Linked DNA regions of Methanolobus sediminis. The protein of the gene in region 2 binds, or shares a complex with, the protein of the main gene of each other region. Links are inferred from orthologs where the notes say so. Each region holds a gene or a part of one and is shown on either strand. Other genes may lie near its edges.

Region 1 (3,080 bases), 480 kb from region 2 along the record:
CTATCTTTTCCATTTATCCATATTCTTCCGTTCTGGCCTACGAATACCTCACAATTTGTCTCTTTCTTAAGCATAGATACCATAGAACCACCATGTCCTATGATACGGGGGACCTTCGTAGGAGTTACTTCAATAACACGGCCAGTACCAAGAGCTCTCAGACCGCGTTCTCTCATGGTCAACTCGACCTTCATGGATGAACTTACATCTTTTACACGAAGCAAGACAGATGTGCCTATGCCCATGTACTCCGCCATCTTTTCCTGTTCAACACGTCTTGGATATTCAGACACGTGCAATAAACCGTCATATGGCGATCCAATATCAAATATCCAGTTAGAGGGGGTTACATCTATAACCGTACCAATAACGTAATCCCTGGAAGAAGGAATATACTTTCCGGAAAAAGGAATGACTGACATCTTCTTCTTGGAATTCTTAACTCCGTATAAAAGAGAATAGACTTTTCCGTCCTTTACATATGTACCAGGACCTGAATCCGCCTTATTTTCAGACAAAAGTTGTCCAGGAATTACAATTTCACGTTCCATTATGGGGCCTCATAATAATTTAGTTTCAGCATCCCCTTTTGTAAGATGATTCACAAGGCCATAGAAATCATTCTGCAGGCCAGCAGGCATTTTAATCACGGCTACCCATGAGCCGTCACTCTGCCATTCATTCTTTACAAGGGTTGCAAAGCCGGCAATCTCTCCATAGGATTTTGCCGCATATTCACCCGGAATCTTTACAGCTACATCGACCTCTTCAAACCTTATAGGAATTATCGGACGAATAGCTTTCATTACAATATTTACCTGCTCATCTACGCCTTTCAAAGGATCGATGTGAATCTTTGCCTCTTCCATCGCCTTTTCAATTCTGGCAGGTGGATGAGGTGCCCTTGTCTGGGGGTTAATAGCATTTTGTGCAATAATGGTTATGACCTGTCTGGTCTTCTCTTCAAGAATCTGTTTTCTCTGCTCTTTTGTGAGCTGGAGTTCACCATGCAATATAATTTGCCTGGCAACATCCATGACATCACTAGTTTCAAAAGCATTTAGAAGTTCAGATTCCCCGGCATTGTCTCCCTGCGCAGCATCAGTAAATACTGATTCTACAGCAATGACATCTTCCATATTGACATCTTCGCCTCTTTTCAGTGAAAATGCACCTTCCGGATCAACTAAAACCTCGAAATGATGCTTACCTTTCTTGAGCCTCGCAATAACAGCCTCGTCAAGAGATACCATGTTAGTTCGCCCCAATAATTGCTTTAATTATTCCTCAGACTCCTCGCTTTCAGAGTCTGCACTTTCTTCTTTCACATTATCCTTAAGCTCTTCGCGAACCCTGGAAACAAAACCAGCAACCTCCTCTTCAGAAAGCTTTCTGAACTGGCGGTCATCAAGTGTTACAACACCAAGCTCAAGGGTAGCTGCATCAACCTTTCCTTCTGTAGAAGTGTAAAGGGCCTTCATACCAAGCATAATTGCAGCATCAATGTCCATATCTTCATGATAATCTGCCTCAAAGATCTCCATGAAAGCGTTCCTTCCCGCACCAATGGCAGTTGCCTTGTACTCAAGCAATGCACCGCTTGGGTCACTCTCAAAGAGACGTGGGCGTGAATCATCAACACCTGCAATAAGAAGAGCTGTACCGTATGGACGGACACCACCATACTGTGTGTACGTCTGCTTGTGATCGCAGATCTTCTTGGCAATAACTTCGACACCTATTGGTTCGTCGTATGAGACCATGTTTACCTGAGCTTCGACTCTTGCCCTGTCAACAAGAGCACGGGCATCAGCTACAAGTCCTGAAGTGGCAACACCTATGTGGTCATCTATCTGGAAGATCTTCTCAATAGATTCTGCTTCTATCAACCTGCTTGTGATTCTTTTGTCTACAAGCAATACCACACCATTCTTTGCTTTTACACCGGCTGCGGTTGTGCCTCTCTTAACTGCTTCTCTTGCATATTCTACCTGGAAGAGACGTCCGTCAGGACTAAAAACTGTGATGGCTCGATCATACCCCATCTGTGGCGTCATTTGCATCTTCACTTCATCTCCTGATTTATTTATAAATAACAGAATATATACGATAACTAACTGAAATACGCTCTCTACTCATTTATATGTGACTGTTCTTCGGGGTTTAATACATCGACACCCTCTAAATACTTTTTTGTTGCACCAAGAACAGTGCCTGATACTCCAAGAACATGGAGCAGAACTCGTTTTCCTTTTACATTTGTGATAGTGGCCATAACAGCCCTTGTCTGTGATACATGATCACGTTCACAGCTTATTACACCTTTATTATCATCAAAGGCAAAAAGCCATATATTACACTCGCTTGAACCAAGGTCACCAAGAAGACTTCCTGATGCTGAGAATATCTCACGGATAAGTTCATCCCTGCTTATCATTGAATCTCCTTCAGCTATAAGCTCAAAGGCGAGATAACGCTTATTTTCCCGCATGGTCGGAGGCAGTATTTTCATTGCCCATCACCTTCACCAATAGCATCTCCCGACATACCATCTACAATTTCCACACCCTCAAATACATAATTGGACGAGGGGCGATTCCTTGAGATAATGCTTTCCGGAGTGTCAGACAGTCCACGGACAGCTTCCTCCTTTGTCATCCCAAAAAGTTGTGCAAGAGCTATTAATTCCCTTGGTGCACGCAAATCGTAGCAGGATCTTGCATTGGACGTTAGTATAAACGGAACATCGTATTTACGGACAATTGCCAGATCTTTTCTGAAATTGGACAAAGTCCTGACCCTTCTCCCTCCACGCTGGCTGATAACTTCACCAAGATCAAATGAAATTGCAACATTGTTATCACTTGCAGATTTTGCAAGAACATGATTAAGACCATTGTCCTTCATTGATCCAAAACCACAAAGAACGTCCACATTGGAGTTCTCAACAGCTGCACGGTTAATATTTTCACTACCACCGTGTACAACAATAACATCGGTGTTCTTACGATATTTTCCCACCATACCATGTAAGCGGGAAGGGTTATCTACCCTTATCTCAACACCACTGAAAACTTCAA
Region 2 (3,216 bases):
GCTCAATCAATGTGGCACGTAAGATGATGGAGATCGATGCAGTGTTTGGAGGAGAGGGTAACGGAGGACTTATCTTCCCTGAGCACCAGTACTGCCGTGACGGTGCCATGGCTTGTGCTAAATTCCTTGAGATAATTGCAAACGGACAGAAGATCTCAGAGCTCGCTCAGAGTGTGCCTGAATACTTTAATTCCAAGACAAAAATTAAGATACAGGATTCACCTGCGACTATGGAGAAAGTAAAGAAGGAAGTCCTTGCCGGAGATAATGAGGTCGACACCACAGATGGTGTGAAAGTCTGGTATGATGACGGATGGGTACTTATCAGGCCTTCAGGAACAGAACCTATCATCAGGATATTTGCCGAATCAAAGACCAAGGAAAGAGCAGATGAACTGATGAATGAGGGAGTTGAACTGGTCAACAAGTCAAAGTAAGATTCACAGGCAGGAAAATGGCTTGCTGTTGAAGAGCAAGATCATGCCTTTCCTCTTGATTCACCAAGGACGATTCCCGTAGCAATCAAATGAGCAACTCTGAGCGGCTCTGGGATATTGCTCCTTGTTGAAGTTATTTTTATTATTTTTGCGGCAATATCATAAGCAATTCCGCAACACTGGAAGAAAACAGGATTATCGTTATCTTTTGTTATCGCGCTGCTGATATTTCCGGCTTTTTTTATAATTTGCATCCTGGTTTCTGATTCTGGCAAAAATGAAAGAGCCTTTTCTATATTCCCAAAATCCGGCAGGTCACGCATAAGGACTATCACCGGAACGCCGGTTCTTTCATATAGATCGACAATATCCACCGGATTAAAACCGCCATAAGTAACTCCATCCAGCATTATGGCACGTATCTGCGGCAAATGTTTGCTGTTATTCACCATTGAAACTATGCTGTCAGTTGCATCCATGCCGTCCCTTGTAATCTCTGACCGAAGTACACCGTCAAGCCATTTACCACCGCGAAAGAAGGCTCCGACTATTATGATCTTATCGCTGATAAGCGCAGAATCATCTATACCAAGTATGCGGATCTCATCTTTAATGTGAAAACTATGTTGTGCACTATTCACTAAAAATAGTATGAAAAAAGGTAGTGAAGTAACTTACCAGCAGGAATGTCAGATAAACATTCCTTCCGGAAGAACTTCCTTTTCAGTTTCTTTCTTTGACATGACCTTCTGCACAGACTCGAGGAAATCATCCATGGAGATCGTTTTCTTGTCAAGTCTTACAGCAAGCATACCTGCTTCCATGGCAATGGCATTCAAATCTGCACCACTTGCCTTCTCGGTGAGTTTTGCCAGCTTCTTAAAGTCAATATCCTTTGCAACAGACATGAAACGTGTGTGTATCCTGAAGATATTTGCACGTGCTTCTTCATCCGGCATTGGTACGTTGACTATCCTGTCAAACCTTCCAGGTCTAAGAATTGCAGGGTCAAGAACATCCAGCCTGTTTGTAGCTGCGATAATCCTCACATCTCCCCTGTTATCAAAACCATCCATTTCCGCAAGCAGTTGCATAAGTGTCCTCTGGACTTCACGGTCTGCACCGTTGGTGTCATTGAGACGCCTTGAAGCAATTGCATCCAGCTCATCGATGAAGATGATACTCGGGGATTTTTTCCTTGCCATATCGAAGAGTTCCCTGACAAGTTTTGAACCGTCACCAATGTATTTCTGTATCAGTTCAGAACCTACCACTCTGATGTAAGTGGCTTCTGTCCTGTGTGCAACGGCCTTTGCCAGTAAGGTCTTACCGGTACCTGGCTCACCGTACAGGAGAACACCTTTTGGCGGAGTGATGCCTATACGCTGGAAAGCCTCCGGTTTTGTCAGTGGTAATTCTACAGATTCTATAAGTTCCTGTATCTGTGAATCTAATCCACCTATATCTTCGTAGTCCACATCCTGTGACTCTATTACCTCCATTGCTGAAACTGCAGGGTCTTCACTTGTTGGGATTACTTCCACGATCGCAAGTGTCTGCTGGTTCAATGCAACTTTTGCACCCGGAACTAAAGACTCTTCACTAAGGTACTGGGATACATTGACCATGAACTGCGGTCCCGTGGAACTTCTGACAAGCACTTTTTCCTCTGATATGACATCCATGATTGTTGCCACTACAAGAGGAACTGTTTTCAGACGGTCAACTTCCGCCTGCAGTCTGCGCACCTCACGTTCGTATTTGAGCTTCTGGCTCTCAACAAAACGTTTTTCCGACTCGATCTGGTCGCATTGTTCCTTCAGGAGAGTATTCCTGGACTCTAACTGTCGCATTCGGTCTAACAGATATTTGGAAAAATCTTCCTCGTTATCTGTACCGACATAGTCATAGTCGGCTTTGTTCACAGAGGTAAAATCATACCTGCCGTGTTCAAAGTCACTGTCGCTGGTCTCGCTCATGTGCCTCCGAATATTATTTAAGTGCGAAGGGTATATAGCCCTTTCGTAAAGAAGAGATTAGACACTTTATGAGTTGAAGATCTATGCAGTGTGAAATATGTGGCGCCGAGATCAGAGGCGATTCTTTTAAAGTAAATATTGACGGCAGTGAACTTACAGTATGTGGAAGATGCTCACAATATGGTACTGCAGCAGGAAAGCGCAGTCCAGTGTCCAAGAAAGTTGCACCTGTAAGCCGTCGGCCAGCTCCGGCAACCGGAAGCAGCAGACCACCAAGGAAAGCCCCTGGAATGATAGTTGATGAACTAATTGATGAGTACGGACAGGCAATAAAAGAAGCAAGAGAACGAAAGAAGTGGTCACATGACCAGCTGGCTTCAAAGATCAAGGAAAAAGCAACACTTCTTAAAAAGATAGAGCGTGAAGAGATCGTACCTGAGGATGATGTTCGTCAGAAGATAGAGAAAGCCCTCGATATCAAACTCACGGAAAGGACCGGCGAGAATGATTGGAGTGGTGAAAGACTAAATCGTGGAACTACTCTTGGGGACATAGTGACCATCAAGAGAAAATAAATAATCAATATTACCGAGTGATAAAATGAGCCTTGAAGGTAAAAAACTGGGATTTATCGGAACAGGAAAAATGGGCAGTGCATTAATTAAAGGGATATGTAGTGCAGGACTTTTTTCTTCATCCGATGTATATGCAAGTGATCTCTACGAGCCATCCCTTGATGAACTTAAGCAGGATGTAGGGGTTAACGTATCTACAGACAATACAACTACTGTAAATAATTC

What was found.
Region 1: the proteins of RE474_RS08255 (region 2) and psmA are in contact, whole or in part, in a cryo-EM structure (PDB 6HE5), measured with the Archaeoglobus fulgidus proteins. The link is inferred for Methanolobus sediminis from one-to-one orthologs. Residues at the interface, in WP_010879468.1 of Archaeoglobus fulgidus: Asp391, Leu392, Lys393, Gly394, Met396, Phe397, Val398; in WP_010877997.1 of Archaeoglobus fulgidus: Ala30, Arg33, Gly34, Ala35, Asp51, Arg53, Val54, Lys66, Ser79, Gly80, Leu81, Val82, Met166.

Annotation. Positions count from the first base shown.
Region 1 is NZ_CP133592.1:2,172,195-2,175,274, reverse strand. Bases 173-2,921 are described here. They hold psmA (archaeal proteasome endopeptidase complex subunit alpha), read right to left. Parts: upstream 2,064-2,921; coding sequence 1,281-2,063; downstream 173-1,280. Other genes in these bases: rnp3 (ribonuclease P protein component 3), read right to left, coding at 2,509-2,921; RE474_RS10800 (Rpp14/Pop5 family protein), read right to left, coding at 2,132-2,512; RE474_RS10810 (ribosome assembly factor SBDS), read right to left, coding at 561-1,253; rrp4 (exosome complex RNA-binding protein Rrp4), read right to left, coding at 173-551. Outside these bases: more of rrp4, read right to left, coding at 1-172; more of rnp3, read right to left, coding at 2,922-3,080. UniProt on the Methanocaldococcus jannaschii protein: Component of the proteasome core, a large protease complex with broad specificity involved in protein degradation. The M.jannaschii proteasome is able to cleave oligopeptides after Glu, Asp, Tyr, Phe, Trp, slightly after Arg, but not after Ala.
Region 2 is NZ_CP133592.1:1,693,791-1,697,006, reverse strand. What follows is about bases 272-3,156. They hold RE474_RS08255 (proteasome-activating nucleotidase), read right to left. Parts: upstream 2,417-3,156; coding sequence 1,127-2,416; downstream 272-1,126. Other genes in these bases: proC (pyrroline-5-carboxylate reductase), read left to right, coding at 3,017-3,156; RE474_RS08250 (multiprotein bridging factor aMBF1), read left to right, coding at 2,500-2,991; RE474_RS08260 (endonuclease dU), read right to left, coding at 479-1,078; glmM (phosphoglucosamine mutase), read left to right, coding at 272-437. Outside these bases: more of glmM, read left to right, coding at 1-271; more of proC, read left to right, coding at 3,157-3,216. UniProt on the Methanocaldococcus jannaschii protein: ATPase which is responsible for recognizing, binding, unfolding and translocation of substrate proteins into the archaeal 20S proteasome core particle.